Regions from separate parts of the Streptomyces sp. NPDC046308 genome, predicted to be linked through region 2. Evidence: riboswitches for the same ligand, from Rfam matches in the RefSeq annotation. Region 2 holds a riboswitch; the other holds the start of a gene.
What was found. Region 2 has a riboswitch for S-adenosylmethionine ahead of thrC (threonine synthase). Riboswitches for the same ligand answer to the same signal wherever they lie in the genome.

Region 1: another riboswitch for S-adenosylmethionine. It lies ahead of ACZ6JT_RS08245 (aminotransferase class V-fold PLP-dependent enzyme); the one in region 2 lies ahead of thrC (threonine synthase).

What each region holds. Positions count from the first base shown of each region.
Region 1 covers NZ_JBVJFB010000002.1:171,752-177,351, forward strand. Annotated here, with positions in the region: gene ACZ6JT_RS08225 (NYN domain-containing protein) at 1-104, opposite strand, end outside; gene ACZ6JT_RS08230 (hypothetical protein) at 145-384, opposite strand; gene ACZ6JT_RS08235 (rhomboid family intramembrane serine protease) at 531-1,253, shown strand; gene ACZ6JT_RS08240 (Lrp/AsnC family transcriptional regulator) at 1,250-1,531, shown strand; gene ACZ6JT_RS08245 (aminotransferase class V-fold PLP-dependent enzyme) at 2,140-3,525, opposite strand; SAM riboswitch class IV at 3,783-3,899, opposite strand; gene trpD (anthranilate phosphoribosyltransferase) at 3,989-5,053, opposite strand; gene qcrB (cytochrome bc1 complex cytochrome b subunit) at 5,218-5,600, opposite strand, start outside.
Region 2 covers NZ_JBVJFB010000006.1:421,916-427,515, reverse strand. Annotated here, with positions in the region: gene ACZ6JT_RS25395 (alpha,alpha-trehalose-phosphate synthase (UDP-forming)) at 1-1,172, opposite strand, end outside; gene ACZ6JT_RS25390 (glucosyl-3-phosphoglycerate synthase) at 1,222-2,199, opposite strand; SAM riboswitch class I at 2,385-2,538, shown strand; gene thrC (threonine synthase) at 2,556-3,830, shown strand; gene ACZ6JT_RS25380 (MoaD/ThiS family protein) at 3,919-4,197, shown strand; gene ACZ6JT_RS25375 (cold-shock protein) at 4,612-4,818, shown strand; gene groL (chaperonin GroEL) at 5,155-5,600, shown strand, end outside.

The DNA of each region.
Region 1 (5,600 bases), on a different contig from region 2:
GCGACGACCCGCCGCCGCACGCCTTCCGGCAGCGGGCGGTCGAGCGCCTCGGCGGCGTCGCCGGCCGCGTCGGCCGGCTCAGCGCCGCTTGCTGGCTCCACAATCCGTCACCCCTACCGTGATCTACCTGCGGGCACGCCTCCGTCAGGAGTCCGCGCCCGGCCTGTCCACGAGCTCGATCTGGTCCACCGCGTTGCACCAGCGGCAGCGGACCGACTCGATGGTCTCATTGACCACCTCGCGCTCCTCGACCTTGGGCTCCCCGGCGAGGTCCAGGTGGACGTACTCGACGACCTTCGACGAACGGGTGACGTCGAAGCGCGTGAGGTTGCCGCACAGGGTGCAGCGCCACCGGGTGGTGTCGGTCGGCTGGGGAACCGTCATCAGGCCGCTCTCTCCTTCGTAGCTGATTCAATTAAAGCCGTCCGCGCCGCCGTCTGCGCGAGTCTTCACCGGCCGGCGGACCGCAGCTCGTAACCCTACGGCCTGCCACCGCCTCAGGTGGGTCTCGTTGCGTCATGCTCTGTCACATGATCGTAAGGTGGCGGGCCCTACGCGAGGCCGCCCGGGGACCGGTGGTCACCCATGCGCTGATCGCGGGCTGCGGTGTGGTGTTCGTACTCGGCCCCGCCTCGGGCCTGAACCCGGTCTACGGGACGGGCGACGAGCTGCTGGCCGCCGGGACCGCGTACTTCCGGCGCTGGGGCGTGGTCCCGGACGAGCTCTTCACGGGCACCCCGCGCGCCTGGCTGACCCCGCTGACGGCGCTGTTCGTCCACGGCAGCTGGCTGCACCTGCTCGGGAACATGCTCTTCCTCCACGTCTTCGGGGCGATGGCGGAGGAACGGATGGGCCGCCCCGGGTTCCTCGTCTTCTACCTCTGTACGGGGTACGTGGCGCTGGCGGCGTACGCGGCGGCCAACGCCGGGTCCGCGCAGACCCTGGTGGGGGCGTCCGGAGCCATCTCGGCGGTGCTGGGCGCCTTCCTCTACCTGCTCCCGCGGGCGCGGGTGACGAGCCTGTTCCCCTTCCTGTTCTTCCTGCCGCTGCGGTTCCCGGCGTGGCTCGTGCTGCTGTTCTGGTTCGCCCTCCAAGGGGTCGCCGCGCAGCGGGCGGACAGCGGCCCCGGGGTCGCCTACCTGGCCCATCTGGTGGGCTTCTCGGTCGGCTTCCTCTACGCGTGGGCCCGTTATCGGGGTGCGACTAGAGTGAGGCGACCAGCGACGGCCACCGAGGGAGACAGCCAGCCGTGATCACCGCGATCGTGCTCATCAAGACCAGCGTGGACCGCATCCCCGAGATCGCCGAGTCGATCGCCGCGCTGGACAGCGTCAGCGAGGTCTACTCCGTCACGGGGACGTACGACCTGATCGCGCTGGTCCGCGTGGCCCGCCACGAGAACCTGGCGGACATCATCCCGGGCCGCATCAGCAAGATCCCGGGCGTCGAGGCGACGGACACCCACGTCGCGTTCCGCACGTACTCGCAGCACGACCTGGAGGCGGCGTTCGCGATCGGCCTCGACGCTTAGCGCTGTGCCGTGCGGGTATCGGGCCGCCGAGTAGCCCCGGCCTCGACGCCTGCGGCGGGCTGGGCGGGTATCGGGCGCCGCGTAGCCCCGGCTTCGCGACGCCTCAAACGCCGGCGGGGCTGGGTTTGGTGCCCCCGAGCAGTGGCGTGAGCCGTCGGGCCGACCGCGGGGTCCCTCCGGGACGACTCCTCGTCGTCGCGCCTGCGGGCCCATCACGGCCGTGAGGGCGGTTGCGCGCTCCTCCTGCGGGGACGCCCCTGCGCGCCCCCGCTCCCCCGCGCCGGCCGTGGGGTGGGGACACGGTGGAGTGTCCCCGCAGGAGGAGCGCGCAACCGCCCTCACCCGTCGCAGCGATCCCCGCAGGCGCGACGACGAGGAGACATTCCGCCGGGGCACCACCCCACCCTGCCGCGCCGACCGCAGGTCACCCCGCCGGGGCACCACCCCAGACCTGCCGAGCGGACCGCAGGTCACCCCGCCGGGGCACCGCCCCAGACCTGCCGAGCCGACCGCAGGTCACCCCGCCGGGGCACCGCCCCAGACCTGCCGAGCCGACCGCAGGTGACACCGCCGGGGCACCGCCCCAGACCTGCCGAGCGGACCGCAGGTCACACCGCCGGGACGCAGCGGCCTTCCTCCGTGCGGTACTGCCACTTGGCTCCGGAGGTGACCAGTTCCTTCACCGCGCCGACGAAGCGCTCGACGTGCTCGTCGGGGGTGCCCGCGCCGAAGCTGACGCGGATCGCGTTCAGGGAGCTCTCCCCCGCGGCGGCCTCCGGGGCTCCGCATTCGCCCTGCGCCTGCGGCTCGCTGCCGAGCAGGGTGCGGACCAGTGGGTGGGCGCAGAACAGGCCGTCGCGGACGCCGATCCCGTACTCCGCTGACAGCGCGGCGGCGAAGTGGGAGCTGTTCCAGCCGTCCACGACGAAGGAGATGACGCCGACGCGCGGGGCGTCGTCGCCGAAGAGGGACAGGACGCGGACCGCCGGGACCTCGGCGAGGCCGTCGCGGACCTTCGCGATGAGGTGCTGCTCGCGGGCGACCAGGTCGTCGAAGCCGGCCTCGGTCAGGGCCCGGCAGGCGGAGGCGATGGAGTAGACGCCGATGACGTTCGGGGAGCCGGCCTCGTGGCGGGCGGCCGTGGTGTGCCACTCGACGTCCACGCCGCCGTCCTCGCGCCGGGCCACCTTGCGGGAGGCGCCGCCGCCCGCCAGGTACGGCTCGGCCTGCTGGAGCCAGTCCGCGCGGCCGGCGAGCACGCCCGAGCCGAAGGGCGCGTAGAGCTTGTGTCCGGAGAAGGCGACCCAGTCCACGTCCAGGTCCCGGACCGAGACGGGGTGGTGCGGGGCCAGCTGGGCGGCGTCCAGGACGATCCGTGCGCCGTGGGCGTGCGCGGCGGCGGCGAGTTCCTTCACCGGCCACAGTTCACCGGTGACGTTGGACGCCCCGGTGACGCAGACCAGGGCCGGCCCATAGGGCTCCCGGTCGGCGAGGGCCCGCTCCAGGGTGGCGACGGCCTCGTCCGGGGTGCGGGGGGCGTTGAGGTAGGTGACCTGCGCGTTCGTCCAGGGCAGCAGCGAGGCGTGGTGCTCGGTCTCGAAGACGAAGACCTGGCAGTCGGCGGGGAGCACGGCGGCGAGGAGGTTCAGCGAGTCGGTGGTGGACCGGGTGAAGACCACCTGGTCGCCGGGGCGGCAGTCGAGGAACTCGGCGACCGTGACGCGGCTCTGCTCGAAGAGGTCGGTGGAGAGCTGCGAGAGGTACCCGGCGCCGCGGTGCACGCTGCCGTAGTACGGGGCGTAGGCGGCCACGTCGTCCCAGACCCGCTGGAGCGCCGGGGCACTGGCGGCGTAGTCCAGGGCCGCGTAGGTGACCTCGCCGCCGGTGACGAGCGGGACGGTGACGTCCCGGCCGAGCACCGGCAGCGGCTCGGCACAGGCGGGGCCCTCGGCGGTGGCGACGGGGGTGGCGACGGCGTTCAGGAATGCGGACATGGCGGTATCTCCCGGCAGGCAGGGCTGAATGGCTTCGGAGTGCCCGTACGCGGGTACGGCCGTGCGGCCGTCCTGGGGTCCCACGGACGGAGTCCGGAGGCGGTACGGGAGAGCCCTCGGGCCGGACCGGAACGGTCGGCGGGGGTACACGGAAGTGACCCTGATCCGAGGGGTGAAGTAGGGGCGGAGTCGCCCTATCGCATTCGCTTGCTCACGGAAAACGCTCCTCGAGAAGACCAGGACCCCTGGTTTCGAGGGATCCGCGCTTGCCGTAGGCCTTGCTGCCTACGACCTGGTCATCACCCGGGGCACCCCGCCACGGAAGGAGGGTTGCCGGACAGCAAGCCGGGGCCTGAACGCTGTCACTCGTGACCTGGTCAGCATCCTGCCACAAGATCCCCCGCGCGCAAGACCCCGGTCCGCATGGTGGACCGGGGCCTTGGCTCGATTCGGCCGGTGGTGGTCAGGCGTTGCTCGCCGCCACCCAGCGCTCCAGCGCCGCGCGCGCCGCGCCCGAGTCGATGGACTCCGCCGCGCGCACCAGCCCGGCGGCGAGCTGCTCCTCCAGCGTGCCCGTACCGGGGTCCAGGGCGACCAGGGCGGCCGCCGAGTTCAGCAGTACGGCCTCGCGGACCGGGCCGGTCTCCCCGGCCAGCAGGCGGCGGGCCACGTCCGCGTTGTACGAGGGGTCGCCGCCGGCCAGTGCCGAGACCTCGACCAGGCCGATGCCGATGTCGCGCGGGTCGAAGGACTGCTCCGAGACCTTGCCGTCGCGGACCCACCAGATGCGCGAAGTGGCCGTCGTGGTCAGTTCGTCCAGGCCGTCGTCCCCGCGGAAGACCAGCGCGGACGAGCCCCGCTCGGCGAGGACGCCCGCGATGATCGGGGCCATCCGGGGGTCGGCCACGCCGGTCGCCTGGGAGCGCACCCGGGCCGGGTTGGTCAGCGGGCCCAGCGCGTTGAAGAACGTCCGGATACCCAGCTCCTTGCGGGCCGCGGCCACATGGCGCAGCGCCGGGTGGAACTTCACCGCGAAGCAGAAGGTGATGCCGGCCTCCTCGGCGACCTCCACGACCCGTTCCCGGCTCAGGTTGAGGTTCACCCCGAGCTTTTCCAGGACGTCCGAAGAGCCGCTCGCGGAGGAGGCGGCCCGGTTCCCGTGCTTGACGACCTTGGCACCGGTTCCGGCCACCACGACCGCCGACATCGTCGAGATGTTCACCGTCTTGGCCCCGTCGCCGCCCGTGCCGACGATGTCCACCGTCCGGCCCGGGACCTCGATCAGGTTGGCGTGCTCGTACATCGCCCGTACGAGGCCGTTGATCTCCGCGACCGTCTCCCCCTTCGCCCGCAGCGCGACGGTGAAGCCGGCGATCTGGGCGTCGGTGGCCTCCCCCCGCATGATCCGGTCCATGGCCCAGGCGGTGTCGTCGGCGCGCAGGTCCTGGCCGGTCAGCAGGGCCTCGAGGACGCCCGGCCAGCCACGGGCCGCCACGCTGTCGCCGCCTGCCGGGGTCACAACGTTCATGGTCCGCTCCTGCTGGTCGTCAAGGTGTCCACGTCGAATGGGAGGGCTCCAGCCTATCCAGCCCCGGAGACGGCAAAGAGCCCCGTCCGGACACTGGACGGGGCTCTCACCGTGGCGACACCGGAACTGACCGAAATCAGTCCCTCATACGGTCGTGCAGGGGATCAGTGGTGGCCGTGGCCGGCCTGGATCTCCTTGTACTCCTCCACCGTGGGCTTCGGAATCTGGTTGTTCTCGGCGTAGAAGCCCTTGCTGAGCTTCGCGCGGAGCTTCTCCGTGGTCTTCACCTTGCGCTCGACACCGTTCTCGTCGACCGTCGGGCCGATCTCGATCGGCTTGTACTGCTCGTGCGCGGTCAGCTTGTGCAGCTGGCCGGCCGGGAGCGGCTCGTGGACCTCGACGAACTCACCGTGCGGCAGACGCTTGATGATGCCGGTCTCGCGACCGTGCAGCACCTTGTCGTGGTCCCGGCGCTGGAGGCCGAGGCAGATCCGCTTGGTGACGATGAAGGCGAGGACCGGGACGACGAAGAAGCCGATCCGGACGA
Region 2 (5,600 bases):
AGCGCCACGTCCGCCATCCGGTACACCGCCAGCGACCGCGCGAAGTCGTCCTGCACCGACACCAGCACCGGCTGCCAGTCCGCCGTGCCGAACTCCTCGTTGATCTCCGCCGCCAGCTCCCGCACCGACTGCGTGTACGCCCGGTACACCGCCAGGTCCTGCCGGGACGGGTACGCCGAGGCCAGGTGGATGACCCGGCCCCGCCACTCGGGGTGGACCGTCAGCAGCTCCCGGTACGCGAGCAGCCCCCGCAGGACGTTCTTCGACAGCTCGGTCCGGTCCACCCGGGCGATCGTCTTCAGGCCGCCGACCTCCGCCCGCAGCCGCGCCAGCTTCTCGTCGACCTCGGGCCGGTGCGCCAGCGCGCGCAGTTCGTCCGCGTCCACCCCGAGGGGGTATGCGGTCACCTCGGTGAACTGCCGCTTCCCGTAGCCGCGCCCGTCCGGGGCCGTCCGGCGGTGCCACACCCCGCGCTCCGGGGTCCCGGACGGGAAGGACCCGGCCGCGATGCCGCGCGCGTCCTCGATGGTCCCGCCGCTGATGAAGTTGGCCGCCCACTCCGCCGTGTGGAAGCCCAGCCGGTCCGCCCCGAGCATCCCCCACACCAGCTGGCTGCGGATGTCGTCCGGGAGCATGCCCATGGTCTCCGGCGAGGCCCACGGCGTGTGCGTGAAGTGCCCGATGCGCAGGTCCGGCCGCAGCGCCCGCAACTGCCCCGGGACCAGCGCCAGGTGGTAGTCCTGCACCAGGACGCGGGCCCCTTCCGCCGCCTCCTGGGCGAGGGCGCGGGCGAAGGCGTCGTTGTACTCGACGTACGCCTGCCACCGCCGCCGGAACTCCGCGTCGAAGACCGGCTCGCGCGGGACGTCGTACAGGTGGTGGTGCGTGAACCACAGCACGGAGTTGGCGATGCCGTTGTAGGCGTCGTCGTACACCGTGGGATCGATGTCCAGCATCCGGACGCCCGGCTCGGACACCCCCCGCCGGACCGCCTCCCGGTCCGCCTCCGACAGCGCCGCGCAGATCCACAGCGCCCCCGGTTGCTCCGCGAGGGCCGCGGACAGTCCGGAGACGAGTCCGCCCCCGCCGCGCCGGGCGCTGAGACCGCCTTCGGCGTCGATCGCGTACGAGAGGGGGCCGCGGTTCGCGGCTACGAGTACCTGAGAAGCCATGCCGCGAACCTAGCCCGGCCCGGACTCGCTCAAACTTTCCAGGCCGACGTCACGCCACGCGGCGCAGCGCGTACTCCCTGATGCCGAGCATCGGCGGCCGCTCCTCGGTGTCCACCGCGTACGTCCGCGGCACGAACCCCTGCGGCCCCCGCTCGAACTGGGTCAGCTCCGGCCGTACCAGGGGGTACCCCCAGCGGTAGCCGGGGGAGTGCCCGCGGGAGAGCCGCAGCAGGGCGGTGCGGTAGATCGCGGCGGCCATCCGGCCCAGTGCCTGCCCGTCCTGGTGGCGGTGGACGCGTACGCCGACGTCCACCTGGGCGAGCGCGTCCAGGCCGACCGTGTGCAGCGCGTCGACCAGCAGACCCAGCTCGACGCCGTACCCGACGGGGAACGGCAGCCGCTCCAGCAGGGAGCGGCGTACGGCGTACTCGCCGCCCAGCGGCTGGACGAAGCCGGCCAGCTGCGGCCAGTGCAGGTTGAGGAGGGGGCGGGCCACCAGTTCCGTGACCCGGCCGCCCTGGCCGGGGGCGTCACCGAGCGGGCGGTCGTACATGGCCTTGACGAACTGCACGTCCGGTTCGGTCAGCAGCGGTCCCACGATCCCCGAGACGAAGGCGGCGGAGAAGTCCCGCAGGTCGGCGTCGACGAAGCAGACGACGTCCCCGCTGGTGGCCAGCAGCGAACGCCACAGCACCTCGCCCTTGCCGGGCAGCGCCGGGATCCTCGGCAGGATCTCGTCGCGGTGCACCACCCGGGCGCCGGCCTTCGCCGCGACCTCCGCCGTACGGTCGGTGGAGCCCGAGTCGACCACGACCAGCTCGTCCACCAGGGGGAACGGCAGTCCCTCGATCAGCTCGCGCCGGATGACCTCGACGATCGCGCCGACCGTCGCCTCCTCGTCCAGCGCGGGCAGCACCACGCTGACCGTGGTCCCGGCCGCCCGTTTCCGGTCGAGCAGCTGGTCGAGCGGTCGGTCGGCGGCTGACCAGGAGCGGTCTGCCAGCCAGCGCTCCACCTCTTCCAGCACCCTCAGCACTCCCTGCGTGTCGGCGTTATCGGCCGATTTGAGATCCATCTCGCGGTTCGGACGGCTGTCTCAACCGCCCGGCCCTTCGGTTACAGTCTTGAACAACGCGAAGGACCACCGCATGCCGGGGGTCCCCGCGTACAAACGCACCGGCGCGCCACAGAGCGCGTGTGCCGGTGCCATACCGCTCATCCAGAGGGGCAGAGGGACACGGCCCGTTGAAGCCCCGGCAACCCTCCAGTCGGTTCTCGCGATCGCTCAGCGACGTCAGCGAGGTCCCCGGCTAGGGAAGGTGCCAATTCCGTCTCATGGCGAAGTGCGCCATGGGGAAGATGAGGAGAAAGGGCCTCGCCATCATGGCTGCACAGACTGTCGCCACCTCTGTCGATCTCGGACCTGCCAACGGTCTTTCCTGTCGCGAGTGCGGTACCCGCTTCGAGCTCGGCCCCATCTTCGCGTGCGCCGAGTGCTTCGGACCTCTGGAAGTCGCCTACGACCTCCCGACCGGGGACCCCGAGGCGCTGCGCGCCGCGATCGAGGCCGGCCCCACCAACATCTGGCGTTACGCGCCGCTGCTGCCCGTCCCCGCGAACGTGGCCTCCAAGCCGAGCCTGAACCCGGGCTTCACCAAGCTCGTGGACGCGGCGAACCTGGCCAAGGAGCTCGGGGTCACCGGCAAGCTGTACGTCAAGGACGACTCCGGCAACCCGACGCACTCCTTCAAGGACCGCGTCGTGGCCATCGCCGTCGAGGCCGCCCGCGCCTTCGGCTTCACCACCCTGTCCTGCTCCTCCACCGGCAACCTGGCCGGCGCCGTCGGCGCCGCGGCCGCCCGGGCCGGCTTCCGCTCCTGCGTGTTCATCCCGCACGACCTGGAGCAGGGCAAGGTCGTCATGGCCGGTGTGTACGGCGGCGACCTGGTCGGCATCGAGGGCAACTACGACGACGTCAACCGCTTCTGCTCCGAGCTCATCGGCGACCCGCTGGGCGAGGGCTGGGGCTTCGTCAACGTCAACCTGCGCCCCTACTACGGAGAGGGCTCCAAGACCCTCGCCTACGAGATCTGCGAACAGCTCGGCTGGCAGCTGCCCGACCAGCTCGTGATCCCGATCGCGTCCGGCTCGCAGCTGACGAAGATCGACAAGGGTCTGCAGGAGCTGATCAAGCTCGGCCTCGTCGAGGACAAGCCGTACAAGATCTTCGGCGCCCAGGCCGAGGGCTGCTCCCCGGTGTCGACCGCCTTCAAGGCCGGTCACGACGTGGTCCGCCCGCAGAAGCCGAACACCATCGCCAAGTCCCTCGCGATCGGCAACCCGGCGGACGGCCCGTACGTCCTGGACATCGCGCGGCGCACCGGCGGCTTCGTCGAGGACGTGAACGACGAGCAGGTCGTCGAGGCGATCAGGATCCTCGCGCAGACCGAGGGCATCTTCGCCGAGACCGCGGGCGGCGTGACCGTCGGCGTGACGAAGAAGCTCATCGAGAACGGGCAGCTCGACCCGACGCTGACCACCGTCGTCCTCAACACCGGCGACGGCCTCAAGACCCTGGAGGCGGTGGCCGCGGAGAGCGGGCAGACCGCCACCATCCGCCCGAGCCTGGACGCGTTCCGCGCCGCCGGCCTGGCCTAGCGGGTGTCCGGCGGGTCGGGGCCGGGTCCCCGCCCCGACCCGCCGGACACCCCTCCCCCTCCTGCTCTACCGGAAAGGCAGTAGCGCCATGAGCGTCAACGTCCGCATCCCCACCATCCTGCGCACCTACACCGGCGGTCAGGCCGAGGTGCCCGCCGAGGGCGCGACCCTCGCCGAGGTCATCCAGTCCCTGGAGGCGAGCCACCCGGGCATCGCCGCGCGCGTCCTGGACGACCAGGGCAAGCTGCGCCGTTTCGTGAACGTCTACGTCAACGACGACGACGTGCGCTTCGAGGGCGGGCTGGAGGCGAAGACGCCGGACGGCGCCGGCGTCTCGATCATTCCGGCCGTCGCGGGCGGCTGCTGATCCTCAGGGTTCCTTTGTCACCCGGCAGGTGACACGCGCAAACCGAAATTACCCCCTCCGCTAAAAGCGGAGGGGGTAATTCTGCTTGATTGGGCGCGGTAGAGTTGGGGAAGTCCCCTCCGCCGGACTTGCCCGCCGCATATGAACGGGTCGCGTGAGGGTCGACATCGGGTCAATGTGCAAGCGCGGTATGGGGCTTTGGCGAGATATGTCAGGCCCGAGTTGCCCGGGAGTATGGCAAATTTTCACTCTATTTCAATGTTTCCCCGTGTCCAGAATTCTCGTCGGATTGACCTGTTGCAGACAGCACTCGCGCAGATACATTCAGCCTCGGTCGACGCGTTCCGACGCAAGTTCTGACCCGGGAACGCGAAGTGCGTTCCCGCGCAAGGGCCAGTAATAGGGGAGTTAGGCATGGCTCAGGGCACCGTCAAGTGGTTCAACGCGGAGAAGGGCTACGGCTTCATCGCGGTCGACGGTGGTGCGGATGTGTTCGTCCACTACAGCGCCATCCAGATGGACGGGTACCGCACCCTTGAAGAGGGTCAGCGGGTCGAGTTCGAGATCTCGCAGGGCCAGAAGGGTCCTCAGGCGGACATGGTCAAGCTCGCGCTCGGCTAGTCCTGGAGCGATCGACCACCGACGCACAGCGTTCAACGAAGACCTGCACGACCTTACGAGGGGCCCACATCCCGGACACGGGATGCGGGCCCCTCGTACGTGCGCCCGCGCCACGCCCGGTCCCCGAGGCTTCTTCGAAGCCGCTTGCACTCTCGGGGGTCGAGTGCTAATCATTGGCATTAGCACTCTCCCGGTGAGAGTGCTACTGAACGAGGACCGGGTCGGTGAGGCCCGCAGGGTCCGGTGGGAAGGAACCGCCGGGCACGCAGGCCGTCCGTCGCGGGCGCGGGCGCGGTCCTGGGAGCAATCCACCGCTGTCCGGGAGGACCACTTCAGATGGCCAAGATCATTGCGTTCGACGAGGAGGCCCGCCGCGGCCTCGAGCGTGGGATGAACCAGCTCGCCGACGCCGTCAAGGTCACCCTTGGCCCCAAGGGTCGCAACGTCGTCCTTGAGAAGAAGTGGGGCGCCCCCACGATCACCAACGATGGTGTCTCCATCGCCAAGGAGATCGAGCTCGAGGACCCGTACGAGAAGATCGGCGCCGAGCTGGTCAAGGAAGTCGCCAAGAAGACGGACGACGTCGCGGGCGACGGTACGACCACCGCCACCGTGCTGGCCCAGGCGCTCGTCCGCGAGGGCCTGCGCAACGTGGCCGCCGGCGCCAACCCGATGGCCCTCAAGCGTGGTATCGAGAAGGCCGTCGAGGCCGTCTCCGCCGCCCTGCTCGCCCAGGCCAAGGACGTCGAGACCAAGGAGCAGATCGCTTCGACGGCCTCCAT